DNA from 2 places in the Herbaspirillum sp. BH-1 genome. Region 2 is predicted to be linked to the other one. Evidence: predicted binding sites of a transcription regulator. Region 2 holds the regulator's gene; the other holds the start of a gene.
The links. Region 2 encodes sigma-54, which starts transcription at its own class of promoters, with help from an activator protein. Its sites were predicted from a motif close to TGGCANGNAANCTGCTTT; they were not measured.

Region 1 (15,542 bases), on a different contig from region 2:
TGGCGCTGATGATCATCTTCCCCATGATTGCCCAGCATTTCGGCAATTCCTGGGTGCGCATCATGGATATGGCACTGCTCTACATCATGCTGGCCCTGGGCCTGAACGTGGTGGTGGGCTTCGCCGGCCTCCTGGACCTGGGCTACATCGCCTTCTATGCCATCGGCGCCTATACCGCAGGCCTGTTGGCCTCGCCGCAGTTCGCGGCGGTGATCGAGTCCTTCGTCAATACCTATCCCGACGTCGGCAACTTCCTGGTCTGGCTGTATGGTCCGCAGATCGTGCAGAACGGCATCCACCTCTCGCTGTGGCTGATCGTGCCGATCTCGGGCGTGCTGGCGGCCCTCTTCGGTGCGCTGCTGGGGGCACCGACCCTGAAGCTGCGCGGTGATTACCTGGCCATCGTGACCCTGGGCTTCGGCGAGATCATCCGTATCTTCATGAACAACCTGAACGCCCCGGTCAACATCACCAACGGCCCGCAGGGGATCAACCTGATCGACCCGATCCGCGTCTTTGGCGTGTCGCTGGCCGGTGAACCCGGTTCGGGCTCGATGGTGAAGGTCTTCGGCATGAGCCTGCCCTCGGTCAATGCCTACTACTACCTGTTCCTGGTGCTGTGCATCTTCGTGATCTTCTTCTCGGTGCGCCTGCAGGACTCGCGCCTGGGCCGTGCCTGGGTCGCCATCCGCGAAGACGAGATCGCCGCCAAGGCGATGGGCATCAACACCCGCAACGTCAAGCTGCTGGCCTTCGCCATGGGCGCCTCCTTCGGTGGCGTGGCCGGTGCCATGTTCGGCGCCTTCCAGGGTTTCGTCTCGCCGGAATCCTTCTCCCTGACCGAATCCATCGCCGTGCTGGCCATGGTGGTGCTGGGCGGCATCGGTCACATCCCCGGCGTGGTGCTGGGTGGCGTGATCCTGGCCGCATTGCCGGAAGTACTGCGCCACGTGGTGGAGCCGCTGCAGATGGCCATTTTCGGCCGTGTCTGGATCGATGCCGAAGTGCTGCGCCAGCTGCTCTACGGCCTGGCCATGGTGATCATCATGCTGACCCGTCCGGCTGGCCTGTGGCCCTCGCCGCGCCATGAAGACCGTCCCGAAGTGGACCATACCAAAGTCGGCACGACCGGCGAAGTCAAAGCCTAAGCTGGAGCACAGAACATGACACAGACACTGCTCAAGATCCGCGACGTCAGCAAGCGTTTCGGCGGCCTGCAAGCCTTGAACGGCGTGGGCATCACCATCGAGCGCGGCCAGATCTATGGCCTGATCGGCCCCAACGGTGCCGGCAAGACCACCTTCTTCAACGTCATCACGGGCCTGTACCAACCGGACACCGGCAGATTCGAACTGGACGGCAAGCCCTATAGCCCCAGCGCGCCGCACGAAGTAGCCAAGGCCGGCATCGCCCGCACCTTCCAGAACATCCGCCTCTTCGGCGAGATGACCGTGCTGGAAAACGTGATGGTCGGTTGCCACGTGCGCACCAAGCAGAACGTGTTTGGTGCGGTCTTCCGCCACAAGGCAGCCCGTGACGAAGAAGCGGCGATCCGCGCCAAGTCGCAGCAACTGCTGGACTTCGTGGGCATCGGCCAGTTCGCCAAGCGCACGGCGCGTCACCTTTCGTATGGTGACCAGCGTCGCCTGGAAATTGCCCGTGCGCTGGCGACCGACCCGCAACTGCTGGCGCTGGACGAACCGGCAGCCGGCATGAACGCCACCGAGAAACTGGGCCTGCGCGAGCTGCTGGTGAAGATCCAGGCCGATGGCCGGACCATCCTGCTCATCGAACACGATGTGAAGCTGATGATGGGCCTGTGCAACCGCATCACGGTGCTGGACTACGGCAAGCCGATTGCCGAGGGCGTACCGGCCGACGTACAGAAGAACCCGGCGGTGATCGAAGCCTACCTGGGTGCCGGCCACTAAGAGATGGTCTGAACCGGTTGTGCTGGCACTTGCCGTTCGTCCTGAGTAGCGGCGCAGCCGCGTATCGAAGGCGCTCAGGCGCGTCTTCGATACGGCCATGAATGGCCTACTCAGCCCGAACGGTAGTGGATTGATTTCAGTACAGCCTCCAAGCAGCTAGCGAGAGCAAAAAACATGACAACGAACATCCTCAAAGTCGAACAACTGAGCGTGGCCTATGGCGGCATCCAGGCCGTCAAGGGTATTGCGCTGGAAGTCAACGAAGGCGAACTGGTGACCCTGATCGGTGCCAACGGCGCCGGCAAGACCACCACCCTGAAGGCCATCACCGGCACGCTACCCAGCAGCAAGGTAGATGGCCACGTGTATTACATGGGCAATCCGCTGAAGGGCAAGAAGTCCTTCGAGCTGGTCAAGGACAAGCTGGCGATGGTGCCGGAAGGGCGGGGCGTCTTCACCCGCATGAGCATTCAGGAAAACCTGCTGATGGGCGCCTACACCAGCAATGACAAGGGCCAGATCCAGGCCGACATCGACCGCTGGTTCGAGGTCTTCCCGCGACTGAAGGAGCGTGCGGCGCAGATGGCCGGCACCTTGTCGGGCGGTGAACAGCAGATGCTGGCCATGGCGCGTGCGCTGATGAGCCACCCCAAGCTGCTGTTGCTGGACGAGCCCTCGATGGGCCTGTCGCCGATCATGGTGGAGAAGATCTTTGAAGTGATCCGCAATGTGTCGGCCCAGGGCATCACCATCCTGCTGGTGGAGCAGAACGCCAAGCTGGCGCTGGAAGCGGCGCATCGCGGTTACGTGATGGAGTCCGGCCTGATCACCATGGAAGGCGAGGCCAAACAGATGCTGGATGATCCCCGGGTCAAGGCGGCTTACCTGGGTGAGGGTTGATCATTGGCATTGGCGACGATGCGAGAGATGATTGACTGCGTCCTTCATGAGATGCAGGCAACGTAGACGAAAAAAAGCGCAGCCTGGCTGCGCTTTTTTTTCATCCATCCGCTCGGCATGCCGATGACACGGCAGTGAGCGGCCGGGTGCGGTATCAGGCTGCCTTGCGTGCCTTCACCTGATTGCGCAGGCTGCGCACCTTGTCGTGATTGGCCAGCACACCTTGATACTGGCGCTCCACGATCAGGCGGATATCGGTGGGCAGGTCTTCGCTCAAGGCCTTGCGGTAGGCGTTGACGGCGGCATCCTCGCCGCGTTCGCATTCGTCCAGGATGCTCTCGTCATCGCGCCCGGTGATGGCGCTCTTCAGATTCACCCACTGGCGGTGCAGAGTGCCGCCCAGCGTGCTGTGGCTGGCCGGTTCACCGCCCAGCCGGCGTACCAGGTCCTGCAGGTCCAGCGCCGTCTGCGCACATTCGGTGGCACGCACCATGAAGGTGTCCTTGTAGGGGATGTAGCGCTCCTGTGCGTCGTCGGCACAGGCGCGGAAACCCTTTTCGCCGTCGATGGAAATCTGGATCAGGTCATTGAGCGTGGAAATCAGGTGTTCGTTGGTCATGTTGCTCTCCTTTCTCGCTTGTTTTACGCCAATCGATACCGGCCCGCAGCCCGCAGGCGGCGCTGCCGGTACAGATGGGTCAGTGGACGAACAGATAGATCAGCACCAGCAGGAAAGCCGGAACGCCACACAGCCATGCCAGGAAATACTTGCCCATGATGTTCTCCTTCTTGTTTATCGGATTCAGTTTGGTGGACGCCGCTCCCGATGGAGGATTCTGGGAGCCTGGGAGTCGGCGCTGCTTTTCGATTGCATGCTGTCATCCTATGAGCCCACTCCCCTGATTTCCATCGGACGGCGGCGCAAGCGCATGTAGGAAACAGCCCTGCTTTCCCTTCCGCAAGCATCCCGGCAAAAATCCGCTCGCAAGCCTGTATCCGGAATATGCCGGAATGCCGCAATCCCAATGCCGACAAGACTTTGCGCTTTGTCCTACAAGACAATCGGCAGGCGTCCTATAGAGCCCGACAGTAGGGCCTCGCTATCATTTTTCCCATGTTGTACAGGTTTCCCGGCGCAACAGTGCAAGGCCTGATGGCCTGCCCCGACCGGTGATCCGCAGGCCCGGGTGATCCGGGTCCGGACCAAAGATGTGATCCCCGACCACCCTGACCACGAGGAGACGCACCATGAACAAGAAGACCATCACCGGCCAATTCCAGTTTGCCCTGGGCAAAGTCCAGGAAGGCGTCGGTAGCGTGCTGGGCAATGTGCAGCTGCAACGCGCCGCCCAGCGCCGCCAGATGGATGGTCGCATCATGCACGCGGTCGGCGAGGCGCAGGATCTGATCAAGCGTTCCCTGCGCCAGCGCGCGGGTTCGGTGTGAAGGCTGCGTGAACCAGGCATCAGGTATCAGGTATCGGGTGTCAGCCATCAGCTATTACCTGCGGGAGACGAGATGAGTATTGCCAGAAAATTGTTGTGGGCTGCCGGCATGGCCGGGGTCGCCGTCTGCGCCACCCTGCGTGTACTGGCCCGTGATGCAGCGCGTCGTGACCAGCGCCAGCAGAGCCTGGCACTGCAGCGCTGGGAAGACGAGGGCGGCAGCGCCCGCACCGTGGCCCAACGTGGCCGCCGTGGCGCCGATAACCGCGGCAGCCGCGGTAGCCGCGGTAGCCGCGCCGTGCGGTAGTGCAGCACCCGGGCGGCTGGCTCTTTGTCCTACAAGGCAATCGGGCTGGCGCCGATAGCGAGCGCAACAGGGGCTCAGTATCTTGAACCTACTCGCTGACGTGATGAAAGACGTAACGAAAGCAAGCAATGCGGATGCATTGAAAACGGTAAGAAAACGATAAGTGAAGGCTCACAAGAACTCACAAGCAACGAAGGCGCCGGAGACTGCGTCGCACTATCGCAATCACCAGGAAAGTCGCCGGCACGATGAAGAACAACGGAGGAGGAGATCATGGACAAGCTCGTGCTCGGATGGCTTCTGGGTGTGCCGGTGCTGATGCTGATCGTTCTGCAGTACCTGATGTGAGCAGATTCTGAAGGCGCGAACGACGCTGGCGATGCTATCAGCGCGTGCCATTGAACCCGAAACGAATACATGGAGGGCAAGTATGCAAGCCAACAAATTCAAGACCGTCCGTAGCGATGTGCAATCGCTGCTGCAGCAAGCCCAGGACCTGTTCGCCGAAGCGGCCAACACCACCGGCAAGAAGGCCGATGACCTGCGTGCCACCGCCCAGGATCTGCTGGAGCAGGCCCTGAGCACCGCCCAGGATGCACAGGCCGCCGTGGTGGAAACCGGTCGTCAGATCGTCACCAGCACCGATGACTACGTCCAGTCCAATCCGTGGCGTGCCATTGCCATCGGCACCGGTATCGGCCTCCTGGTCGGTCTGGCCGTCGGTCGCTGCGCCGACCATGACTGATTTCCGCACGCCGTGGCGATGCCCGCGCGGCATCACGGCTGCAGCCAGGCGCTCTGCATGCGGGACATAGCACAACACGCCCGACGCCCAGCGCATTAGTCAAGAAACCGGAGAAAAGGAATGACCACCATGACCAAGAATCCCCCGAAGACAGACGTCAAGAAAAAAGCCGATTTCCACCTGGACAAGGAAGCCATTCGCGCCGCCGCCAAGAAGATCGATGACGGCGCGGTTACCGAAGGCTATCGCGGCAACCGCGAGGAAGTCGTCGCCATGCTCAACGACGCGCTGGCCACCGAGCTGCTGTGCGTGATGCGCTACAAGCGTCACTACTACACCGCCAAGGGCCTGGAAATCGAGTCCATCAAGGGCGAGTTCCTGCAGCATGCGCAGGAAGAGCAGAGCCACGCTGACCAGATTGCCGAGCGCATCGTGCAGCTCAATGGCGAGCCAGATTTCAACCCGAAGACCATCGCCGAACGCAGCCATGCGCAGTATGACGAGTCCTCGGACATCAAGGACATGATCCGCGCCAACCTGGTGGAAGAGCGTGTGGCTATCGAGGCCTACCGCCAGATGATCGAGCGCATCGGCGACGACGATCCGACCACCAAGCACATGCTGATCCAGATCATGGCGCAGGAAGAAGAACACGCCGATGACATGAGCGATCTGCTGGGTCTGTAGATCCGGGCGTCGTTGGCAGGCATGGGCGCGAGAGCGCAAGCGAGAACGTAATGAGAACGTAACGAGGGGCCATGCCCCTCGATCTGAACCCCAACCCACAACGAGGAGATCACCATGAACTGGGACATCGTGGAAGGAAACTGGAAGCAATTCAAGGGCAAGGCCAAGGAGCAGTGGGGCAAGCTGACCGACGATGACCTCGACGTCATCGCCGGCAAGCGTGACCAACTGGCCGGCCGCGTGCAGGAGGCCTATGGCGTGAGCAAGGACGAAGCCGAGAAGCAGGTCCGCGATTTCGAGGATCGCAACAAGGACTGGCGTCAGTAAGCCGCCTGCCTCGCACCCGCCCGTACCGGAGTTGGAGTGAGAGTGACTGGAGTGAGTGAGACCGCGAGCAGCAATCGCAAGTAAGACCGCAGGACCGCAACATCGACATCGTAGTACGCAGGCCGCTCACCCGGCCTGCATAAGAATACGGCCCCAGGCCGCAACCCAGGCTATCAAAGCAAACCATGAGGAAGGACAACACAATGAAAAAAATCATCGCAACCATGATCTTCGGCGCTGCCGCCATCGGCATGCACGGCGCAGCCTTCGCAGCTGACCCGGCCGCCGCACAATACAAGGCCGACAAGTCGCGCGCCGATGCCGACTACAAGGCAGCCAAGAAGAAATGTGGTCCTTTGAAGGGTAACGACCAGGACGTGTGCGAGAAGGAAGCCAAGGCCGCCCACGAATCGGCAATCGCGGATGCCAAGGCCAAGCGCAAGGGTAGCGAAGCCGACAAGGATGCGCGCAAGGACAAGAACGATGCCAACTATGACGTCGCCAAGGAAAAGTGCGACGCCCTGAGCGGCGATGCCAAGGACAAGTGCGTGGCCAACGCCAAGGCCAAGTACGGCAAGTAATCCGGGTTCTTTGGCCGTACCGGCTAATGAACCGTCGATCAACGATCGATTGACGATCATGTGGTTTGCGCCCGGTCGATGGTCCGTGGCGCGGCCGCCAGACCAAGCTTACCCCCCCAACAACATAGGAGTTTCATCATGTCGCTGACCAAAATGTCCCTGACCAAGCGTTTCCTCGGTTTCTTCCTGGCCCTGTTCATGGTTTCCCTGGTGGGCTGCGCATCCAGCCCGGGCAAGGAAGGCACTGGCGAATACGTCGATGACGCCGTCATCACCACCAAGGTGAAGGCTGCCATCTTCAACGAGCCGAACCTGAAGTCCTCGGAAATCAATGTCGAAACCTACAAGGGCGTGGTCCAGCTGTCCGGTTTCGTCTCCAGCTCCACCTCGGCTGCCCGTGCTACCGAACTGGCCCGTGGCGTCAAGGGTGTGGTCTCGGTGCGTAACGACCTGCGTCTGAAGCAGTAAGGTCGGGAACTTGTGAGCGCGCGACCGGTCTGTTGACCGGTCCGCGCTTGTCCCGCTTAAGGACTTGCTGCTTGCAGAGCGTCTCGGAACGATCCGGTGCGTTCCGCAAGAAGACAGGTCAGGTGCAGTCGGGTATAGTTGGAATCCGTTGCTGCCGGGCATGCGCGAAGCCGGCCAGGGAAGGGCGGCGCGGCGGGAAAGCGGGACCATCCCGCGGACTTGATTACCGCGTAAAACGGCGTAAAACCAGAGTACAACTACAAATCGTACCAAGCAGCGCCCACGGCGCTGGCGTTTCAATTCACTGCTCAAAATTGCCATGACAAAAATACTTGTAGTCGATGACCACGCGGTCGTACGGGCAGGTGTACATCATTTCATTTCGGAAATACCGTCGATGGAAATCGGCGGCGAGGCCAGTACGGCGGAAGAAGCCATCCGTCTGGTGCGGACCCAGGACTGGGACATCGTCCTGCTCGACATCGCAATGCCCGACAAGAGTGGCGTCGAAGTCTTGAAGCAGATCAAGCGGGAAAAGCCGGAGTTGCCGGTGCTTATGCTGTCCATGCACCCTGAGAGCCGCTATGCGGTGCAGGTGCTGCGCAGCGGTGCTTCCGGCTACGTGCAGAAGGAGGCGCTGGCCACCGAGCTGGTCAACGCCATCAATACCATCCTGCGCGGTCACAAGTACATCAGCTACGGCGTGGCCGAGCTGCTGACCAGCGAGCCGGTGGATTCCGAAAAGCCGTTGCACGAGACGCTTTCGCAGCGGGAATACGAGATTTTCTACAAGCTGGGTCAAGGGCAGGGCGTGACCCAGATCGCCGACGAGCTGTGCCTGTCGGTAAAGACGGTCAGTACCTATCGTTCGCGCGTGCTGCAGAAGATGAGCATGACCAACAACGCGGACATCATTTATTACGCGATCAAGAACAACCTGATCGACTGAGATCCGGCGACCCGGGCGGTTCCGGCCAGGCAGCACAGGCTGCAGAGGCTGCATGAACCAAACGGGGGCGCAGGCAAGGAAGAGTGGTACATCGCATCATGGACGACATTCTCAACATCAGGCCCCAGCGCGACGGCGACGGGACGATCCTGCGGCTCTTCCTGGTGGAAGATTCGGAGGACGTGCGGGACCTGATCGTCGAGAGTCTGGCCGAAATTGCCGGCGTGCGCCTGGTGGGCTACGCCGAGACCGAGCTGGAAGCCCTGCGTCATCTGCAGCAGAACAGCTATGACGTGCTCATCCTGGACATCCAGTTGAAGCAGGGCAACGGCATGAGCCTCTTGCAGTCGCTGGCGCGCTCCAATACGCGCCGCCAGAGCGAGGTGAAGGTGGTCTTCAGCAATCACGTCAGCCCGACCTATCGGCGCGTGGGCGTGCAATGCGGCGTACAGCACTTCTTCGACAAGTCCTCCGAACTGCCGCTGCTGTGTGACCTGTTGCAGGAGCTGGCCAAGCAGAAGGGGGGCAAGTCCGGGCGGACCTCGTCGAGCAACAATTCGCCGCAAGGGCCGGCCCAGGCGGGCGGGGTATAGGCAGGATTTTGCTGCATGATTTGTGCAGCCAACGATCGCGGCGCCAGGGCTGTTCGGCGCGACCGCGGTGCACCAGACAACGAGAACCGATCATGGCACGCAGCCTGCCCGGAGTCCGAAAGACCCTGACGCAGGCTTGATGTCCGAAACGTACGGACAGCGCGGACAGCACGGATCGCACACGAACGAGGGATTCCCGACGATGCAGAAGAACCAAGACGGACTTCGTCCGTCCTCCGCCGACATCCAGAACAGCGCATCGGTCGAGTATTTCGCGGCATCGCACGCCAATTACAGCGGCATGGTGACGCTGGCCATGGGCCTGTCCATGGCCGTGATCCTGCTGGGCATCGTGGTGCTGCTGACCGGTTTTCTGGGTGAGGAGTATCGGCGACTGCTGTCAGGCCTGCTGGCCGTGCGTGAACTCACTGCCGGTGGTTTCATCGTGGGCGCCCTGGCGCTCTACCTCAATTGCATGAATTCTGCGGTACGTCGGCCCCTGCTGCGGCGCATCGCCGTCGGGCTGGCCGTGCTGCTGCTGGTCGGCGGGCTGGCGTCGCTGGCGCACGGTGTCATGTACGCGCTGGGCTGGCTGCCGCTGGAGGGCGCCGACACGATTTCGCCACTGGCGATCCCGCCCTTGCTGTCGCTGGGCTTTGTGCTCATGGCTGCAGCCTTGCTGCTGCATGACTGGCGCCTGCTCGGCGACTACTATCCGGCCGAGTACCTGGCCTTTGCCCTGATCGCGCTGTCTGCCATTCCGCTGGTGGGTTATCTGTACGACGTCAGCCAGTTCATCTATCTCGATTTCCCCCTGCCGGTGTCGTTGCTCTCGGCGCTGGTGTTCGCGCTCTTGGGGGCGGCCTTGCTCATGGCACGCCCGGCACATGCCCTGATGGCGGTGATCATGCGCATCGCGCCGGGCGGCCAGATGTTGCGCCATCTGTTGCCGCAGACGCTGTTCCTGCTGCTGGCCTTCAGCCTGTTGCTGAACTGGGGCATGGCACACGGCTGGATCGTGCCGGAGCTGGTCTTGCCGACGCTGACCCTGATCAATGGCGCGATCGTGCTCTTCATCTTCTGGGGCTCGGCCAGTCGGCTGGATAGCGAATACGGCGAACGTACCCGCAATGCCCAGAAACTGGCCGAGACCAGCGCCTTGCTGAATGCCGTGAGCGAAAGCACCAGCGACCCGATCTTCGTGAAGAATCGCCAGGGCCTGATGATCTTCGCCAACCCGGCCACCCTGCACAAGCTCGGCAAGACCTGGGAAGAGACCATGTACCGCTCCAGCCGCGAGCTCTTCCTGGTGCAGGAAGAGGCCGATACGGTGGACCGCGATGACCGTCGTGTCATGGCCTCGGGCAAGCCCGAGAAGCTGGAACAGACCCTCCATTTGCCGGAGGGCGTGGTCACCTTCCAGACCGCCAAGGTGCCCTGGTTCGGCAAGGATGGCAGCGTGCAGGGCGTCATCGGCATCAGCACCGACATCACCGAGCGCAAGCAGGCCGAGGATGAACTGCGCCAGCGCGAGAGCCAGCTGGAAAAGACCGTGATCCAGCGTACCGCCCTGCTGCGCGAACTGACCAATCACCTGGAAACCGTGCGCGAAGAAGAGAAGCGCGCTATCGCCCGCGAGCTGCACGACAACATGGGCGCCTCCCTGACGGCCCTGTCGATGCACCTGGAAGGGGTCTACCAGATCCTGCCGCCGGATGAAAAATGGGCCGACCGCAAGACCCGCATGCAGGGCCTGATGAAGTCACTGGTGGCCACCACCCGACGCATCCAGACTGAACTGCGACCCAATACCCTGGACCTGTTCGGTCTGAAGGCAGCGATCTCGGAACAACTCGACGAACTGCACGAGCGCACCGGCATCGCCTGCCATGCCAGCCTGCCGGACGAAGACGTGGATGTGGGCCACGAGATGGAGATTGCCATCTACCGCATGCTGCAGGAGATGCTCAACAACGTCACCAAGCATGCCAAGGCCAGCAAGGTGGATGTGATCCTCGATATCGACGAAGACCACGTGGCCCTGACCGTGCGCGACGATGGCGTGGGCATCCCCGAAGAGCGGCGCGACAACCACAAGACCTACGGCCTGCGCGGCCTGCGCGAGCGGGCTACCTTCTTCGGTGGCGAGGTCGATATCCGCTCCACGCCGGGCAAGGGGGCCTTGATCAGCATCAGCCTGCCGATCCGCCCGGAGCTGGCGCCCAGCGAGCCCTGAGCGGCGCGAACCGAGGCGTTTCCCCGCACATCCGTCACCGTTCCGAAAGCCGCCTCCAGGGCGGCTTTCTGCGTTTCGGTGAGGATTTTTCAGCGCCGCTTTTCCTGCACGGTTTTTCGTTTTTTCCTACGCGCGAAAGGGCGACTCTCTTATGGGCCTGCCACAGGCTCATCGATACCATGGACTCATCGTCGCAGTCTGACCCGAAGGGCGGACCAGGCGGCGGTGCCGGCAAGCAGGCAGGAATGTCCTGACGTTGCGCCGGGACCTATCAGGCAATCAACCACAAAGGAGCCATCATGAACAAGGATCAAGTCAAGGGTAGCTTGAAGGAAGTGGCAGGCAAGGTGCAAGAGAAGACCGGTGAACTGACTGGCAATACCAGCCAGCAGGTCAAGGGCGCTGCCAAGCAGGTGGAAGGCAATGTCCAGAAGTCCTATGGCGACGCCAAGGAAGCTGCAAAGAACTAAGTGAAGTGGGCGCGCCGTCGCCGTGAATGCCGCCCGGGTTCTGAGGAGCCCAAGGCATTTGCGGTGGCCGGCGGGATGGCAGTGTAGGAATCTTCCTACGCCAGAATCGGAAACGGCTGATTTTGTGTTGCAGCAATTTCCGCGACCATGTGGTCATGGTGCTGGTAGAGCCGGGAAATGCAAAAGAGTTCTCGGATTGCCGCATGAAATTTTTGCTCACCGCCAAGAAGGGACCCCTGAAAGGGCAGACCATGAAAAAAACAGTCGGTATTTGCATGCTGGTAGCCGTCTCGGCACTTGCCTCCTCCGCTTATGCAGCACCCCGTCAGGCTGATGACAGCGCAGCGCGCTGGTCGGCCCCCACGATGGATCGTCACATGCCGGTCGACGCGACCCGCCTGCAGAAGGCAGGTCAAAAGAAGTTCCGGTACATGGACATGGCCGAAGGCCGCCGTTCCAGGTTCATGCGCGAAGCTGTCCTGCTCTATGGGCAAGAGGCTGGTGCATGCACCCCGGACGTCGCCCGCGAAGCCGCCAAGGCTGCGCCGCAAGCTCCCGCTGCGCGCGTGATCATGCGTCCGATGACCTGATGCCGGTCCGGCAATCCGTTCGTTGGACTCTATTCGACAATGAGGAAGGAGTAGTCATGAAAACAATTCAAAAACTGGCAGTGACTTCGGTAGCCATCTTTGCCTTTTCCGCGATGACCGGCTGCAGCAACATGTCCGCGCGCGACAAGAACACAGCCATCGGCGCAGGCGCCGGTGCGGTGGGCGGTGCAGTGCTCACTGGCGGTAGCGCCATCGGTACCGTCGGCGGTGCCGCCGTGGGTGGCGTGATCGGTAACCAGGTGGGCAAGTAAGACGGCAAGTAAGACGGGCCAACACCAGGCTGGCAGCGCTGTCAGCCACACCGTGCGGGCTATCGAGGCCTGCACGCACGGAATGCATCAAACGCCGCAACGATGTCCATCGTTGCGGCGTTTTCCATTTGTGGCTTGCACTTGGGGCCGGCGCAGGGGCAACCCCTGCAGCCAGGCAGCAGGCTAACCCGGCATTGGCTCAGGAGGCGGGCTTGGCCCCGGTCGCCTTGTAGTCGTCATAGATGCGCCGGGCGCGCGCCGCATCGTCCTTGCGGGCGGCGGCGGCTTCCTTGCGGCAGGCGCTGGCCTGCTTGCCGCGCTGAGCCTTGCAGTCGGCCAGTGCCTCGGCGTAGGCAGCGGCCGTCTCCTGGTTGAGATTGCGCAGCCGTTCCTTGGGAGTATCGGCGTTCTGATACCACCGGGCTGGATCGCCATTGGCCAGCTTGTCCTCGCCGGCATGGCTGGACGCAGCCGCGAGCAGGGTCAATGCCGCCAGGCAAACGGGGAGGGAGGACGCGAGGAATTTGTTCTTCATCTGTTATGGGCCTCATCACGCAAACGCGAAAACTTCATGGGGATGGGCCATCTGCCATGCCCGCAGCGTACGACAAGCCAGCTGGACACAATGCAAACGGCGCGGTCGGTGACAGGGCACCGACCGCGCCGTGTTCCCTTCCGCAGGCCGATGGTATCAGGCTTGCATCCGGGAGGGGAGGGTCGCGGGAAAAGCGTCAGGGGCGCTGGCAGCAGGGCGGAGTCAACCGCCATGCTACCGCCCCGTCTTATATCTTCCCGAGCAGCAACAGGATCAGCAGGATGATGACGATGGTGCCGGCGATACCGCTGGGACCATAGCCCCAACCGCGGCTGTGCGGCCAGGCCGGGATCACGCCGAGCAGGATCAGGATCAGGACGATGAGCAGGATGGTGCCGAGGGTCATGGAGTTTCTCCTTTGTTATTGAATTCGTTCTTGCCCGCCAGGGTGCAAGCGCTGGGTCGTTCGTTGTTGCTCGTTGTTGCTTGATGTTGCTCGTTGATGCCGAGCCATCATAGGCCCGGCCCCGCTGTCCCCGCGATCAGCGCCCGTCGCAATATGCTGTAGGAAAACCCGGCAATGCCGGGTAGGCGGGCGCCTCGGGCCGTCCCCACCGGTGGCCCCAATGGGCCGCTGATCGCTCCGCCTTGCCGCCAACTTGGTGCAAAGCACAAATGAAGTGCGGCCCGAGCTCATGTTGACGGTGCGCGAACCCCCTCGCCGGACCGGTCGTGAGTCTTGGTCATGGCGCCGTCAGTGCAGGCCGGGTGCGGCTTTGCGGGCGATTATCATGTGCTGGCACAGTCTTTGCTGAATTGACGACATAGCGCAGCCAGTGCGCAACAGATGTGAAGGTGTGACCAACGGCGGTCGCATCGTCCCGGACAAAGGCGTCTTCCGACATGGTCATCCATGACGGGACACGCCTTTTTTTTTGTTGATGGCTTTCGTCAATGTCAATTCGCAACGCAAGGGGAAGGGTGCTATGGAATTCAACGCTCAGGCGGACCAGGCAGGCAAGCTCGCAGATATCGAACCAGCCGGCCCGGCAGGGACGGTCGACATGGTGGACGGCAAGCGCCGCAAGCTGATACAGGGTGCAGGCCTGGCGGCCGGGACCGGCATGCTGGGACTGGCCAGCGGCGGCGCCTGGGCCGCCGGTTCGGACAAGCCGGAAAAGGAAGAGGTCAAGATCGGCTTCATTCCCCTGACCGACTGCGCGTCGGTGGTGATGGCCTCGGTACTGGGCTTCGACAAGAAGTACGGCATCAAGATCGTCCCCAGCAAGGAAGCCTCCTGGGCCGGCGTGCGCGACAAGCTGACCAATGGCGAGCTGGATGCGGCGCACGTGCTCTATGGCCTGATCTATGGCGTGCAGATGGGCATCGGCGGGCAGAAGAAGGACATGGCCGTGCTCATGGGCCTGAACCACAACGGCCAGGCCATCACGCTATCCAAGAAGCTGGCCGACAAGGGCGCCGTCGATGGCGCTTCGCTGGCCAAGCTGATGCAGACCGACAAGCGCGAATACACCTTTGCCCAGACCTTCCCCACCGGCACCCACGCCATGTGGCTGTATTACTGGCTGGCCGCCAACGGCATCCATCCGATGAAGGATGCCAAGGTGATCACCGTGCCGCCGCCGCAGATGGTGGCCAATATGCGGGTGGGCAACATGGACGGCTTCTGCGTGGGCGAGCCCTGGGGCCATCGCGCCATCGTCGACGGCGTGGGCATCACCGCCATCACCACCCAGGACATCTGGAAGGACCACCCGGAAAAGGTGCTGGGTACCTCGCTGGAGTTCGTCCAGAAATACCCAAACACCTGCCGCGCCATGATGGCCGCCATCCTGGACGCCAGCAAATGGATCGACGCCTCGCTGGCCAACAAGAACAAGATGGCCGAGGTCATCGCCGACAAGTCCTATGTCAACACCAGCAAGGACGTGATCGACCAGCGCATCCTGGGCCGCTACCAGAACGGGCGGGGCAAGACCTGGGACGACCCCAACTACATGAAGTTCTACGACGAAGGCCAGGTCAACTTCCCCTTCCTGTCGGACGGCATGTGGTTCATGACCCAGCATCGCCGCTGGGGCCTGCTCAAGACCGATCCGGACTACCTCGCCGTGGCCAAGTCGGTGAACCAGATCGATCTCTACAAGGAGGCCGCCGCCATGACCAAGACGCCCCTGCCCAAGGAAGTCATGCGCAGCTCCAAGCTGGTCGATGGCGTGGTCTGGGACGGCAAGAATCCGGCTGCCTATGCGCAGTCGTTCAAGATCAAGGTGTAAGCCTCGGCGGCCAGCGCCGGTAGTGCAGCCAAAGCGCTGGCCGTCACAGTGAAGTGTCATCAGCAAGGGGAAAGCGATGAGTGCAGTCATGGAAAACATCATGGGCGATAACGCCAAGCCCGCCGGCAACAGCCAGGTCGCAGCAGTGGCCGCGGCCAGCCAGGCGCAGCCGGCATCGGTAGCACCTGCTGCCACGACCAGGGTACGCA
Region 2 (15,542 bases):
CGATCGTCCCCATCATCAAGCGCATGGGTGCCGTGATCATCGCCATGACCGGCAATGACGATTCCAGCCTGGCCCGGATGGCGGCGGTGCACCTCAACGTGGGCGTGGCCAAGGAAGCCTGTACCCTGAACCTGGCCCCCACCGCCAGCACCACGGCCACGCTGGCCATGGGCGATGCGCTGGCGGTGTCGCTGCTGGACGCCCGCGGCTTCCTGGAAGAAGATTTCGCGCGCTCCCACCCCGGTGGCGCACTGGGCCGCCGCCTGCTGACCCACGTGCGCGACGTGATGCGCAGTGGCGAGGCCATCCCGGCGGTGCGTCCGGATGTCTCGCTATCGGCCGCGCTGATGGAAATCACGCGCAAGGGCATGGCGATGACGGCCGTGGTGGATGAGCAGTTCCGGCCGATCGGCGTATTCACCGATGGTGACCTGCGCCGCCTGCTGGAGCGGGGCCAGGATTTCACCAGCTTCAGCATCGCCGAAGTGATGCACGCCCAGCCGCAAAGCATCAACCAGGATCGGCTGGCGGTGGACGCCGTACAGCTGATGGAACAATTCCGTATCAACCAGTTGCTGGTCACCGATGCCGAGGGCGTCCTCACGGGCGCGCTGCACATCCATGACCTGACCCGCGCCAAGGTAATCTGATGACCGCGTCCGCCTTCACCAGCTCCCTGCCGCCGGACGCCCTCGCCAAGGCAGCCGGCGTTCGCCTGATGATCTTCGATGTCGATGGCGTCCTGACCGACGGCGGCCTGTTCTACGGCGAAGAGGGCGAGGCCTTCAAGCGCTTCAACGCCCTCGATGGCCACGGCATCAAGATGATGCAACAGTTCGGCACGGCCGCCGCCATCATTACCGCACGCCAGTCGCCCTATGTACTGCGGCGCGCGCGCGACCTCGGTATCGCCCACGTGTTCCAGGGCGTACACGACAAACGCCAGGCCTTCGAACAACTGCTGCAGCACACCCAGCTCACGGCGGCCGCATGTGGCTACCTGGGCGACGACATCATCGACCTGCCGGTTCTGACCCGCGTCGCCTTCAAGGCGTGCGTGGCCAACGGTCACCGCGAGGTCAAGGCGCGCTGCGATTACGTGACCCAGGCCACTGGCGGCAACGGCGCCGTGCGCGAAGTCTGCGACCTGGTGCTGGCCGCGCAGGGCAACTACGAGGCGGCGCTGGCGCCGTACCTGGCATGAGCGGGCGCAGCGGAGAACGCGCCGCCGAGCGCATCCGGCTGGCGGTGATCGTGGTGATCCTGATCGGCGCGGCCCTGGGCAGCTTCTGGGTACTGCAGGCCTTGCGTGCCTCCAGCGACCAGCACGCAGTACAGCGCCCACGTGGCAAACCCGATTACTACCTGGAAAACTTCAACTACGTGAAACTCGGTCCCACGGGCCTCCCGCGCTATGACGTTTCCGGGACCAAGATGGTCCACTTCCCGCTGGATGACTCCTTCGAGATCACCAAGCCGGTGGTGCACAGCCTGGACAAGGACAAGCCTCCGATGGAACTGTATTCCGACACGGCACGCGTGACCGACGACCAGACCCAGATCCACATGTATGGCAATGCCAACGCCATCCGTGGCGCCGCCAACGGCCGTGCGCCGATGCATCTGGTCTCGGAATACCTGCTGCTGCTGCCCGATGACGAGATCGTCAAGACCGACAAACCGGTTGCAATGACGATGGGCACCACCAGATTGAATGGAGTGGGCATGCTGGCCAACAACGCCACCCAGGTTGTGCAGTTGTTCGGCAATGTGCGCGGTTATTACGAGCCCACGCCGAAGAAACGCTAAACCGGTTGTCCCCACGATAAAAACGCCAAGAACCGACCAGACAGGAAATCCATGAAACGCTCACTCTTACTGCCGATGCTGATGCTGGCTGCCGTGTGCGGCGTGGCCCACGCCGAGAAGGCGGACTCCACCAAGCCCACCAACATCGAGGCGGACCAGATGGTCTACGACGACGTGCGCCAGGTGAAGACCTTCACCGGCAACGTCGTCATGACCCGCGGCACCCTGATCATCAAGGCAGGCCGCGTGGTACTCACGACCGACCAGTACGGCTATGAAAATGCGGTGCTGTACGCGGCTCCTGGTGCACTGGCGAACTTCCGCCAGAAGCGCGATGGTGGCCCCAACCTGTGGATCGAAGGCCAGGCCGAACGCATCGAGTATTCCGAGCAGACCGAGGTCTCCAAGCTGTTCCAGCGCGCGCACATCCAGCGCATGGATGGCAGCCGCATCACTGACGAAGTCAATGGCGAATTCATTTCCTATGACAGCCGCGCCGAGTTCTACTCCGTCAACAACACCGCCAGCGGCGAAAGCAAGCCGGGGGCAGGACGCATCACTGCCGTGATCCAGCCCAAGAACCCGCCTCCGGCGGATGCCTCCCAGCCTTCCACGCCCGCACAGCCCGCTACGCCGGCACCGGCCCAGCGCCGTCAGAACGGAAAGGACCAGTAACGATGGCAAGCTCACTGGTCGTTCGCGGCCTGAAGAAAAGCTACGGTGCGCGCCAGGTGGTGCGTGACGTCTCCATGGAAGTGCGTAGTGGCGAAGTGGTCGGCCTGCTTGGCCCCAACGGTGCCGGCAAGACCACCTCGTTCTACATGATCGTCGGCCTGGTCCCCTCGGACGGTGGCGAAATCGATCTGGACGGTTCGCCCATCTCGCGCCTGCCGATCCACAAGCGCGCCACGCTGGGGCTGTCCTACCTGCCGCAGGAAGCCTCGGTGTTCCGCAAGCTGACGGTGGAAGACAACATCCGCGCCGTGCTGGAGCTGCGCCAGGAAGACGGCAAGCCGCTCTCGCGCGATGAAATCGAGGGCCGCCTGAACAACCTGCTGCATGAACTGCAGATCGAAAAGCTGCGCGAGAGCCAGGCACTGTCGCTCTCCGGTGGCGAACGCCGCCGCGTGGAAATCGCCCGCGCACTGGCCACCGATCCGCGCTTCGTGCTGCTGGACGAACCGTTTGCCGGTATCGACCCGATTGCAGTGATCGAAATCCAGCGCATCGTGCGCTTCCTCAAGGAACGCGGCATCGGCGTGCTCATCACCGACCACAACGTGCGGGAAACCCTGGGTATCTGCGACCGCGCCTACATCATCAACCAGGGCACGGTGCTGGCCAGCGGTAACCCGGAAGAGATCATCGCCAACGAATCGGTGCGCCGGGTATACCTGGGCGAACACTTCCGCATGTAGCACCCACCGTCCATCGGCCGTACAACGGTATTGCAACCAGCGGGCCACGCCGCTCCCAGAAAGACAGATGAAACAGTCGCTCCAGTTACGTACCTCGCAGCACCTCGCATTGACGCCGCAACTGCAGCAGTCGATCAGGCTGCTGCAACTGTCGACGCTGGAACTGCACCAGGAACTGGAACAGATCCTGTCCGACAATCCCCTGCTCGAACGCCTGGACGACGCGCTCGACAATTCGGTGCGCCTATTGGCCGATGGCGCGGTCTCTTCGGCGCCCTCCACCGGAGTGGCCGAGCCCGCTGGCGACAGCGGCAACGAAGCAGCTCCTGCCGCTACCGATGGCGAAGCCAGTTTCGACTACCAGGACAACAGCCCCGAGAGCGGCGTCAGCGGGGAATCCGACTGGAGCTTCGACGACGTGGCGCGCAGTGGCAAGTCGCCCGACGATGACGATGCCCGCCCGCAACTGGAAGCGCATGAGCTGACCCTGCGCGAACACCTGCTGGAACAGATCCGGGTCACCGCCCGCACGCACCGCGACCGTGCGCTGCTGGAACTGCTCACCGATGCGCTGGACGAAAGTGGTTACCTCGAAGAACCGCTGGAAGACATCCTCGCGCGCCTGCCGGAAGAGCTGGGCGTTGACCTGGAAGAACTGTCGATCTCGCTGAAGCTGCTGCAGAGCCTGGACCCGGCCGGGGTGGGTGCGCGCAGTGCCGGTGAATGTCTGGCACTGCAGATCCGCCGCCTGCCCAAGGTGCCCTTCGTCACCCGCAAGCTGGCCTTGAGGATCGTCGAGGATTACCTGCCGCTGTTCGCGCAACGCGACTTCAACAAGATCAAGAAGGCCCTCGATTGCGATGACGAGGACCTGCGCGAAGCACAGACGGTGATCCGTCAGTGCCGTCCGCATCCGGGCGCCGAATTCGCGCGCGATGCTTCGGACTACGTGGTGCCGGACGTGATTGTCAAACAGACAAAGAACGGCTGGCAGGTCATGCTCAACCATGAGGTCATGCCCAAGCTGCGCGTCAATGCGATGTATGCGAGTGCGCTCAAGCAGGCCAAGGGCGAAGGATCGCTGTCTTCCCAGTTGCAGGAAGCCAAGTGGCTCATCAAGAACATGCGGCAACGTTTCGATACAATTTTGCGAGTCGCGCAGGCTATTGTCGAACGTCAAAGAAACTTCTTTTCACATGGCGCAGTCGCCATGCGGCCCCTTGTGCTGCGTGAAATTGCTGATACACTGGGTCTACACGAGAGCACAATCTCTCGCGTGACAACTCAGAAATACATGCTCACGCCGCACGGCATGTTCGAGTTGAAGTACTTCTTCGGTAGCCACGTCGCGACTGAAACCGGAGGCGAAGCCTCCTCCACCGCGATACGGGCGCTGATCAAACAGTTGATAGGAGCCGAAAACCCGCAGACCCCATTATCCGATAGCAAGATTGCGGATATGCTGGCAGAACAAGGCATGGTGGTCGCGCGACGCACAGTCGCCAAATACCGCGAAGTGTTGAAGATTCCGCCAGTCAATCTCCGCAAGTCCCTCTGAGCTTTCCTCAGTTTTTCTGTAGCAGTACCGTTGCTGTGTTCAGGCAAGCATCCCTACCTGGTGCCCATGCCATCCGACACGAAGACCGTGCCCGTGGTACAGCAGCTGTAGACGATGCATCGCACGAACCTCCAGTGACCTCACGATAGGAGTCTTGTATGAATCTGACCATCAGTGGACACCACCTCGAACTGACCCCCGCCATCCGGGAATACGTGCAAAGCAAGCTGGCCCGTATCAAGCGCCATTTCGACAACGTGATCGACGTCAGCGTGATCCTGAGCGTAGATAAACTCACAGAAAAGGAAAAGCGCCAAAAAGCGGAAATCAACGTCCACATCAAGGGGAAGGATCTACATGCGGAAAGCATTGCGCACGACCTCTATGCCGCCATCGATGCCCTGATCGACAAGCTCGACCGCCAGGTCATCAAGCACAAGGACCGCTTGCAGGAGCATCACTCCATGGCCAAGCGTCTGCCCGACGATACCCCCACTGATGCAGTGGCTGGCGCGGCATAAGACAAGGACCCGGGACCATTCCTGCCGGCGGGTGCGCAACGACAGCGTGACGCATAAGGTGGGAATCTCATGAGGAAGGGGCGCGCAAGCGCCCTTTTTCATTTTGCGGCGCCGGGGTCGGTTTCATTTCCTGTGGCAAACAGTGATCCCGCGTCCATCACCGCCGTTGTTCTCCCGACGCGGCCCGTAATGAGACTTGAAGGGGCTCCTCCCGCCCTCATCTTGGTGGCAAGGTCCAAAGGGAAATCGTATAAATGATTTCCACCAAGCAATGCCGGACGACACCCCAACCACGCCGCAACCCTGCCGACTTCAACGCGAGCGGCGGCTTTTCCCTATAATGTCGGCAATCCCATTTTTAAAGGCATAGCCATGAGCGACGTCCAATCCTGGATCAAAGAAACCGTGACCCAAAACCCTGTCGTGCTGTTCATGAAGGGAACCGCCCAGTTCCCGCAATGCGGCTTCTCCGGCAAGGCCATCCAGCTGCTCAAGGCCAGCGGCGCCGAGAACATCGTTACCGTCAACGTGCTGGAAAGCGCCGACGTGCGTCAGGGCATCAAGGAATACTCGAACTGGCCAACCATTCCCCAGCTGTACGTGAAGGGTGAATTCGTCGGCGGCTCCGATATCATGAGCGAGATGTACGCCTCGGGCGAACTGCAGACCCTGATCAAGGGCTAAACCCGGCGCATCGCTGCCCTGCTCCGGTTTCTCTTGTGAGTTCCACTTCCAGTCCGCCACGCCAGCGTCTGATCGTCGCCATCACCGGTGCGACCGGGGCGATCTATGGCGTGCGCCTGCTGGAGCACCTGCGCAAGCATGGTCAGGTGGAAACCCATCTGATGATTTCCGAAGCCGGCGTGCTCAATCTGCACCAGGAACTGGACATGCGGCGCAAGGAGGTCGAAGCCCTGGCCGACGTGGTGCATCACGTGCGCGACGTCGGCGCCTGCATCGCCAGCGGCTCCTTCGCCTCCACCGGCATGGTGGTGGCACCCTGTTCGATGAAGACCCTGGCCGCCGTGGCGCATGGTCTCTCCGACAACCTCATCACCCGCGCCGCCGACGTGGTCCTGAAAGAACGTCGTCGCCTGGTACTGATGGTGCGCGAAACGCCCTTCAACCTGGCCCACCTGCGCAACATGACCGCCGTCACCGAGATGGGCGGTGTGATCTTCCCGCCGCTGCCCGGTTTCTACCAGCGCCCGGCCTCGATGGAAGAGATGGTCGATCACACCCTCGGGCGCGTGCTGGACATGTTCGGGATTTCCATGCAGCTCACTCCCGAATGGCAAGGCATGAAGGGTGGAGCTGACTGATGGAAAAAAGTGCGATGGACAAGATCACCTCGCACTTTGCGGCCTTGTCGTCTCTCATCCCGCTGCGGCCGATTCGTTCTGATGATGACTATGACCGCGCAGTCACCACCCTGAATCAATTGCTCGACGCCGGTGCCGGCAATGAAAAGCACCCTCTGGCCGATCTGGTCGATACACTCGGCAGCCTCATTGCCGAATACGACGACAAGCACTTCCCGTTGCAGCAGGTCTCTCCTGTGGATGTCCTGCAATTCCTGATGGAGCAACATCAGCTCACACAATCCGACCTGCCCGAGATCGGCTCACAAGGCGTGGTCTCCGAAATCCTGCGCGGCAAGCGCGAATTGAATCTGCGTCAGGTCAAGGCACTGGCCCAGCGCTTCGGCGTCGGTGCATCGGTCTTTATCGGCTAGACGCGGCTTGCCCGAACAACACCAATGAAAATGGCCGCAGTACACAACCGCGGCCACTTCTTCACTTCCGATCCCGCCGGGAAGAATCAACCCCGCCCGATATAGGGCATCTTGGTCGCCATCACCGTCATGAACTGCACATTGGCATCCAGCGGCAGGCTGTCCATGTAGAGGATGGCCTTGGCTACATGCTCGGCGTCCATGGTCGGTTCGACCTTGGTGGAGCCGTCGGCCTGCAAGGTGCCTTTCTTCATCAGCGTGGTCATGTCGGTGGAGGCATTGCCGATGTCGATCTGGCCGCAGGCGATGTCATAGGCGCGACCATCCAGCGAGGTGGCCTTGGTCAGGCCCGTGATGGCATGCTTGGTGGCCGTGTAGGAGGCCGAGAACGGACGCGGCGCATGGGCCGAGATGGAGCCGTTGTTGATGATGCGCCCACCCCGCGGGGATTGCTCCTTCATGACGCGGAAGGCTTCCTGGGTACACAGGAAGACACCGGTCAGGTTGATGTCCACCGCTGCCTTCCACTGCTCCACGCTCAACTCCTCCAGCGATACCGGCGGTGCGAAGATGCCGGCATTGTTGAACAGCATGTCGAGCCGGCCGAAGCGTTGCCGGGTCTGTGCGAACAGATGCTTGACCGAGGCCGGATCGGTCACGTCGGTTGCCACCACCAGCGCATTGGCACCGTGTTCGCCAGCCAGTTTGACGGTCTCTTCCAGCGCATCCTGGCGACGTCCGGCCAGGGCCACGCCATAGCCTTCGCGCAGCAGCGCCAGGGTAATCTGCCGGCCGATGCCGGAGCCTGCGCCGGTCACCAGCGCGATACGTTTGGGTGCAGCCATCGTGTTGACTCCTCAATGATCTTATGGACGGAACCTGCATCGTCGGCGGATAAAAAAAACCGCCCGTGATGCACGGGCGGTTTCCACTATAACAAACACCAGGCGCGGCCAGATGAAGGATTTTCAATCCCTGGGCCTGCCTTTCATGTATCCCGGTACTTGTGCATCAGACCGTGCTCGACAGCGGCTTGGCCGTATCGATACCCAGCGTACGCGCTGCATCCTCCAGCCGCGCACGATCCTCTCCCCAGACCGCGCACAACGCCGTATAGGCGATCCAGCGTGCATCGATCTCGAAGAAGTCGCGCAGGTTCACCCGCGTGTCGCTGCGGCCAAAGCCATCCGTTCCGAGGGTCACATACTGCGCCGGCACGAAGGCACGGATACTCTCCGGCAAGGTACGGATGTAGTCGCTCACCGCGATGACCGGTGCAGCGCTGCCCTGCAGTTGCTGCGTCACATACGGCAGCGGGTGCGCGCCCGACAGACGCTGGTTGCGCTGCGCCGCCACGCCATCACGCGCCAGTTCGGTATAGCTGGTCACGCTCCATACCTCGGCCTCGATCTGCCAGTGCTGCTGCAGCAACGCGGCGGCGGCCACTGCTTCCTTCAGGATGGGACCTGCACCCAACAGGCGCGCCTGCGCGTTCTCCTTGCGACCCAGGCAGTACAGCCCACGCAGGATGCCTTCCTGCACGCCCGGCGGCAGGCTGGGCTGGGCCTCGTTTTCGTTGGTGACGGTGATGTAGTAAAAGACGTCCTCGCCGCGCTCCATCATGCGGCGCATGCCGTCGTCGAGGATCACCGCCAGCTCGTAGGCATAGGCCGGGTCATAGGAAACGCAGTTGGGAATCGAAGCCGCCGTCACCAGGCTATTGCCATCCTGATGCTGCAAGCCCTCGCCGCCCAGGGTGGTACGCCCCGACGTGGCGCCGATCAGGAAGCCACGTGCGCGCTGGTCCGCCGCTGCCCAGATCAGGTCGCCGATGCGCTGGAAACCAAACATCGAGTAGTAGATGTAGAACGGCAGCATCGGTGTGCCATGCACCGAGTAGGCGGTCGCGGCGGCCGTCCAGGAAGAGATCGCGCCGGCTTCGGTGATGCCCTCTTCCAGAATCTGGCCATCCTTGGCCTCGCGATAGTAGAGGATGGACCCGATGTCCTCCGGCTCATACAGCTGACCCTGGGAGGAATAGATGCCGACCTGGCGGAACAGGTTGGCCATGCCGAAGGTACGCGCCTCGTCGGCCACGATGGGCACCACGTAGCGGCCGAACTCCGGGTCCTTCAACAGGTTGCCGAGCTGGCGCACCAGCGCCATGGTGGATGACATCTCCTTGCCATCGGCTTCCAGCGCGAACTTGCTGTGCGCTTCCAGCGCCGGCACCGCGCGGCGCGCCTGACCGGCATCGCGGCGTGGCAGGTAGCCGCCCAGCGCAGCGCGGCGGGCATGCAGGTGTTTCATCTCGGCGCTGTCGGGCGCGGGCTTGTAGAAGGCCAGTTCGCGGCACTGTTGATCCGACAGCGGCAGCTTGAAGCGGTCACGGAATTGCAGCAGGCTTTCCTCATCCAGCTTCTTCTGCTGGTGGGTGGTCATCTTGCCTTCACCGGCCGCGCCCATGCCGTAGCCCTTCTTGGTCTGGGCCAGGATCACAGTCGGCTGGCCGCGATGCTGGGCCGCCGCCTGGTAGGCCGAGAATATCTTCTTCATGTCGTGCCCGCCCCGACGCAGGCGGTTGATTTCCTCATCGGTGAGCGTGGCACCGATAGCGCGGGTGCCCGGTGTCTGGCCGAAGAAATGCTGGCGATTGAAGGCGCCATCGTTGGCGGCGAAGGTCTGCAATTGACCGTCCACCGTGCGGTTCAGGGCGTCCACCAACTCACCGTCGCGGTCGCGGGCGAACAGGCCATCCCAGTCCGAGCCCCACAGCAGCTTGATGACGTTCCAGCCGGCACCGGCAAACAGGGTCTCCAGCTCATCGACGATGTGACCGTTTCCGCGCACCGGACCATCCAGGCGCTGCAGGTTGCAGTTGACCACGAAGATCAGGTTGTCCAGCTTCTCGCGCGAGGCCAGCGAGAGCGCCGCCAGCGATTCGGGCTCGTCCATCTCGCCGTCGCCGAACACCCCCCATACCTTGCGGCCCTGGTCCTGCAACAGGCCGCGATGTTCCATGTAACGCAGGAAGCGCGCCTGGTAGATGGCATTGATGGGACCGATGCCCATGGAGCCGGTCGGGAATTGCCAGAACTGCGGCATCAGCCAGGGATGCGGGTAGGACGACAATCCCTGGCGACCGACGCGCTTGGCCTCGATCTCCCGGCGGTAATAGGCCAGGTCCTCTTCGCTCAAGGCGCCTTCCAGGAAAGCGCGGGCATAGATGCCGGGTGCCGAGTGCGGCTGGAAATAGACCACGTCACCGGCGAACTTGTCATCGCGGGCACGGAAGAAGTGATTGAAGCCGACCTCGAACAGGTCCGCCGCCGAGGCGAAGCTGGCAATATGCCCGCCCAGCTCGCCATAGGCGCGATTGGCGCGCACCACCATGGCCAGCGCATTCCAGCGCATGATGCTGGCGATACGTTCCTCGATGGCCTGGGCGTCCGAACCACCGGGGAAAGGCGGCTCCTGCTCGGGGCGGATGGTATTCACATAAGGGGTATTGCGCGCATCGCGCCAGTTCACGCCCCACTGCTGGGCCGCCGCCGACAGGCGCGAGAGCAGGAAGCGCGCACGCTCCGGTCCGGCCTCGGCCAGCACGCTTTGCAGCGCCTGCAGCCACTCCTGGGTTTCCTGGGCATCGAGGTCGATATCACGGGCGATATCGCTGTCACTGGGGCGGGACATGTCCACTTCCTGATCTCCTGTCTGGTCGCACGCCGAGGCTGGCGCAGCGCGGGTCGGCATAAAACCTGCTGCCGCTGCAATCGCCGCTATGCAAAGAGACGAAAAGCCGGTAAAACACAGGCCGCGCCATCGGTCTCCCCGCGCCCGACGCCTTTTCGGTCTTGTCTTGGTGGTAAGGGCTAGCTTGCGAGATGAACTACCGGACTACGATACGCCGGATAGCCCGGCATGAGTCACTTAAAACAGGAAGTTGCCGTACAATATTCAGCATCCAGTGCTGCAAAACCGAAACCGACAGAATTTAATTTCGATAATGGAACTAGATACCACCGATTTGCGCATCCTGAACATCCTTCAGGAGAACAGTTCGATCAGCAATCTGGAGCTCGCCAGCCGTATCAACCTCTCGCCATCGCCGACCCTGGCCCGTGTGAAGCGGCTGGAAACCGAAGGCATCATCTCGCGCTACGTGGCGCTGGCCGATCCGCACCTGCTGGGCCTGAAGGTCAACGTCTTCGTCAAGGTGATCCTGGAGCGCCAGGGCGCCGAAGCGCTGGCCCAGTTCGAGACGGCCGTGAGTGCCTTCGATGAGGTCATGGAAGTGTACCTGATGACCGGCGACGAGGATTACCTGCTGCGCATCGTGGTGCCCGACCTGCTGACGCTGGAACATTTCATCGTCGATCACCTGACCAAGATTCCCGGCATCAAGAATATCCGTTCCAGCTTTGCCCTCAAGCAGATCAAGTACAAGACGGCGTTGCCCACGCCCAAAATCAAGACCCGCCGCTGAACCGCCTGCGGGGCCGGCGCAACAATGAAAAAAGGGCCGCCCGGCCCTTTCGTTTTTTCCAGCGTCAGCAGCGATCTGCCGGCACTCAATGCGAGGTCTCATCCTCCGGTCTGGCCGGATCATCACGCCGCCGTGCCGGGTGCGCCTCGGCACCTCCCAGGACCGATGCCATCACCTTGGCCGGTACCGGTCCCCTCGCCGCCAGGGCATCACACCAGCGCTCCACCATCTCCACCACGCAACGCGCATAGTGCTCGCCGTCGACCGGCTTGGGCTGGTATTGACTGGCACCGGCCGCCAGTGCCGCCTGCTCGCCCTCCATGTCCCGCGAGGGAAACACCACCACCGGCGCCTGCGCCAGATGCTTGCTGGCGCGCAACTCGCGCAGCAGCTCCAGACCGTCGTAGCAGCCCATGTCGGACTCCAGCAGGATCAGACAAGGCGCCACGCCATCGCCGCTGCGCCGCCCCTGCAGCAGGCAACGCCGGGCACTGGCCGCGTCGGGGCAACTGCGGAAGGCGCAATGCAGACCCGAGCGCCACAGCGCGAAACGGGCCAGCTCCACGGCTTCCTGGCTGGGATCGATCATCACGATACTGGGGAAATTCATTCTTGGGACATCCTGTGAAACAACTGAAGCAAGGGCAGACTGCCAGCTACCGTTGTACAGGAGCATTGCCGCTGCGGGCATCGGGAAATTCCTGACGCCCCGCGCGAAGCTGACAGCAAGCTGTCAGGATTTCCCCTATCGGCGAATCACGATGGACTGGCTAGACTGGCAACAGTTGATCCTCCACTCCAAGGAAGCCCCTGTCCATGATGCCCTTTACCAAAGTCCGTGTCCCCGTTCCCGCCGCCCTGCTGGGCATGGTCGAGTTGTACGTGAGCGGCGGCGCCCGCCTCATCACGGCGCCCGGCGGCGCCCCCCATGACTGGGCCAGCCTCAACGCCAGCCCGCGCAAGGTATTGGAATGGTTCGCCACGGCCGGCTTCGCCGCCAGCGGGGAACGCGCTGCCCTGTCCAGCTTCCAGCCCTGCGCACAGCGCCTGGCCAGCCTGGACCAGCTCAAGAACACGGTGCGCCCGCCGCTGGCAGTGCCACGCTTCTGGCAGCTCGACGGCAGCAACTACGGGTTCGATGCCAGCCCGCACCTGCCCTATTGGCTGGCCATGAACGACGCCTCCTTCATCCCTCTGCTGGTACCGGCGCACCAGGTCGCGCATTTCTCGCAGGCCCTGGTGGCCTGAAGCTCCCTGCCCTTCCTTCAGCGTTGCTTCAACGTTACGTCAACGTTACGTCAACGTTACTTCAGCATTCCTCCAGCACTACTTCAGCGGCAGATAGATATCGGTCAGCAGCTCGCCCGGCGGCGTATCCGGCAGCAGATTGAGGTAGTGGAAGTACAGCGGAAAATCACGCAATTCCTCCCCACTGCCCGGCAGCCACTGACGATAGAGCGGATAGATGCTCTCGGCCAGCCGTTCGTGCGCGCCCGCATGCCGCACCCGGGCGCAGCGCCCACCCGGAATCAGCTTCTCCACCAGACCTTGCGGATTGTCCGGCAGGGCGCTCTCGATTTCTCCGCAGATATCGAAACGGAATTGCTCCGGCGGCGTGGTATCCGGATTGTCCCAGGCCAGGCCAAAGGTGCGGCAGCGCTCCACTGGCGACAGGCTTGACGACTTGCGCCATTCGATGAAACGCGCCACCGTGGCGTTGAGATTGGGCACCGGACCGCGATGCTCCAGCACGGCGATGCGAACGGGTTCTACCATGACGATATCGACTTGCACGTCCACTTTCCTTTCAGGGATACGGAACACATAACGCTCGTTCCAGGCCGGCCAGTCGGGCGCACGCCGGAACTGCGAAGGCGATTGTCCGAAGGCGCTTCTGAAAGCGCGGGTAAAGGATTCCGGATTTTCAAAACCGGCCTGCAGGGCGATCTCGATGATCCTGCTCTCGTGCCGGAACGCCAGTTGCAGGCTGGCCCGTTTCAGACGCATGAGCAGGATGTAGCGAGCCACCCCGACACCGACGAAGTCGGCAAATTGCCGCTGGAAATGGAACCGCGAAAAATGGGCGACGCCGGCCAGGCGATCGACATCGAGCGCATCGTCGAGATGACGTTCGATATGGTCGAGTACCCGTTCGAAACGGGCTACATAGGATTTTCTGCGGGCGTCACTCATCTTGTCCTCGGTTCACGGGACGTACTGTGCAAGAATCGGCAGGCGAAATCCTGACCGAAATTGCGCAATGTTTTCACGAAATGATGCGCCTGCGCCACTTCAAGGTCGCCCATCATGGTAAAACACCGCTCCCATCAATCCGACATCCGTCGTAGCCACCAATGTCCGCCTTCTCGTTGCTTTCGTTGCCCTCGCAGCCATCGCTACCATCTCTCACCGCCACCCTGCTGCTGATGCTGGCCATCTGCACCGTCTGGCTTCCTGCGCTGCCCCTGCGTGGCGCAATGCGGCTGCCGCCCTGGCTGCTCTTGCTGGTGCTGGCCGTAGTCGCGGCCCTGCTCAACGGCCAGCTCACCGTGACCGGCGTGCTCGGCTTGCTGCTGCTGGGCGTGAGCGCGTGGCGAGCCGCCCATGCACGCCATGCACAACACGCATGGCCGGCCGGCATGTGGCTGCTCCCGGTCATCGTGCTGAGCCTGCTATTGGCCATGCATCGCTGGCCGGGCTTTCTCAATCCGCTGGTCCTGCCGCGCCAGGCCATCACGCCGGACGCGCTACCCTTCATGCTGTATGCGAATCTCGACAAGGGTGCTGCCGGGCTGTTGCTGCTGGCGCTGCTGGCGCCGCGTTGCCATGCACGCAAGCAATGGCAGGCCGCACTGCGCCGCGCACTGCTGCCGGGCCTGCTTACCATCGTAGTGGTCATGCTGTCGGGCTGGCTGCTCGGCATGGTGCGGCCCGAAGCCAAGTGGCCGCCCTTTGCCGCCACCTTCCTCGCCATCAACCTGTTGTTGACGGTGGTGGCGGAAGAAGCCTTCTTCCGTGGGCTGATCCAGCAGCGCCTGCAACTGGCGCTGCACACGCTGCGCGGCGGGCAATTGCTGGCCGTCGTGGTGTCGGCCGTGCTGTTCGGCGCGGCCCATCTGGGGGGAGGGATGGTCTATGCCGCACTGGCGAGCGTGGCCGGTCTCGGCTATGCCATCGTCTTCCAGCGCAGTGGGCGCATCGAAGCCGCCATTGCGGTCCACTTTGCGCTCAATGCCGTGCACTTCCTCGGCTTTACCTATCCCGCGCTGGCCTGATCCGGCGTCACCCGTTCAGGGTGCGATCCATTGTCCGCGCCACGCGCCGTCGTCGCGGCGGAACACGGCGCGGCAATGCTGACCCGGCGTCAGGTCGAGGTATTCGATGGCATCCAGCACCACCTCGACCAGGGTGAAATTGTCGAAGCCGCTGTGCGCGGGCTCTGACGGAACATGGCCGTCCTCCGGCTGGGCGATGACCGTTCCCGGTGCATGCGGGGTCTGGTAGAGGATCAGCGTATGCGGCCGCGCCCCGTCCCACATGCGTCGCACGCGAGCACCGTCCTGCACCGGGCGCGCCCTTCCGTTCAGGCGCAGTTGCACATGGCGATCCAGGTCCAGCGACAGCATGGCCACCCGGTCGTCGGCATCGATGTCGGCCAGCTTGGGAGAGCGACGGTCCGTGTGGAAGGCGAGCGTGCCAGTCGACTCGTCAGCCTCGCGCAAGACGATGGAGCGCAATTGTGGCGCACCGTCCAGCCCCAGGGTCGCAAGCTGCCAGATGGTGAAAGCTGATCGGGTGGGACTGGCGCCGAGGCGCAGGGCATCCCACAGGTGGGTATGGAGTTCGGGCAAGTTCATGGCGGCATTGTAGAGCCTGGTTCGACGTGCTGCTTCGATCCGCCTCTGCCGGAAAATCACCCTCCTGCAAAACGACATCGTTATGTCAGTTCAGCGTCAGTGCATTGTCAGAGCGCTGTGCCAACATGGATGCTCAAGCACGCCCCTCATCGAAGTCC

Region 1: the regulator sigma-54 is predicted to act here: its motif matches at 13,834-13,851, upstream of HBH1_RS23100 (CmpA/NrtA family ABC transporter substrate-binding protein).

Annotation. Positions count from the first base shown of each region.
Region 1 is NZ_PKOI01000027.1:20,352-35,893, forward strand. It holds gene HBH1_RS23000 (ABC transporter permease subunit) at 1-1,148, shown strand, start outside; gene HBH1_RS23005 (ABC transporter ATP-binding protein) at 1,164-1,931, shown strand; gene HBH1_RS23010 (ABC transporter ATP-binding protein) at 2,106-2,831, shown strand; gene HBH1_RS23015 (PA2169 family four-helix-bundle protein) at 2,986-3,450, opposite strand; gene HBH1_RS23025 (CsbD family protein) at 4,080-4,277, shown strand; gene HBH1_RS23030 (hypothetical protein) at 4,350-4,583, shown strand; gene HBH1_RS23035 (ElaB/YgaM/YqjD family protein) at 5,014-5,328, shown strand; gene HBH1_RS23040 (ferritin-like domain-containing protein) at 5,449-6,015, shown strand; gene HBH1_RS23045 (CsbD family protein) at 6,130-6,342, shown strand; gene HBH1_RS23050 (cell envelope biogenesis protein TolA) at 6,546-6,923, shown strand; gene HBH1_RS23055 (BON domain-containing protein) at 7,062-7,391, shown strand; gene HBH1_RS23060 (response regulator) at 7,711-8,340, shown strand; gene HBH1_RS23065 (response regulator) at 8,439-8,933, shown strand; gene HBH1_RS23070 (PAS domain-containing sensor histidine kinase) at 9,136-11,169, shown strand; gene HBH1_RS23075 (CsbD family protein) at 11,469-11,639, shown strand; gene HBH1_RS23080 (hypothetical protein) at 11,795-12,229, shown strand; gene HBH1_RS23085 (glycine zipper 2TM domain-containing protein) at 12,286-12,501, shown strand; gene HBH1_RS23090 (hypothetical protein) at 12,701-13,036, opposite strand; gene HBH1_RS23095 (DUF3309 family protein) at 13,284-13,442, opposite strand; gene HBH1_RS23100 (CmpA/NrtA family ABC transporter substrate-binding protein) at 14,023-15,333, shown strand; gene ntrB (nitrate ABC transporter permease) at 15,410-15,542, shown strand, end outside.
Region 2 is NZ_PKOI01000011.1:34,116-49,657, forward strand. It holds gene HBH1_RS15300 (KpsF/GutQ family sugar-phosphate isomerase) at 1-650, shown strand, start outside; gene HBH1_RS15305 (KdsC family phosphatase) at 650-1,204, shown strand; gene lptC (LPS export ABC transporter periplasmic protein LptC) at 1,201-1,809, shown strand; gene lptA (lipopolysaccharide transport periplasmic protein LptA) at 1,861-2,484, shown strand; gene lptB (LPS export ABC transporter ATP-binding protein) at 2,487-3,227, shown strand; gene HBH1_RS15325 (RNA polymerase factor sigma-54) at 3,295-4,785, shown strand; gene hpf (ribosome hibernation-promoting factor, HPF/YfiA family) at 4,944-5,306, shown strand; gene grxD (Grx4 family monothiol glutaredoxin) at 5,679-5,990, shown strand; gene HBH1_RS15340 (UbiX family flavin prenyltransferase) at 6,026-6,628, shown strand; gene HBH1_RS15345 (helix-turn-helix domain-containing protein) at 6,628-7,041, shown strand; gene HBH1_RS15350 (SDR family oxidoreductase) at 7,128-7,886, opposite strand; gene mdeB (alpha-ketoglutarate dehydrogenase) at 8,053-10,734, opposite strand; gene HBH1_RS15360 (Lrp/AsnC family transcriptional regulator) at 11,048-11,527, shown strand; gene HBH1_RS15365 (response regulator) at 11,613-12,137, opposite strand; gene HBH1_RS15370 (hypothetical protein) at 12,344-12,775, shown strand; gene HBH1_RS15375 (AraC family transcriptional regulator) at 12,854-13,720, opposite strand; gene HBH1_RS15380 (CPBP family intramembrane glutamic endopeptidase) at 13,882-14,802, shown strand; gene HBH1_RS15385 (pyridoxamine 5'-phosphate oxidase family protein) at 14,818-15,384, opposite strand.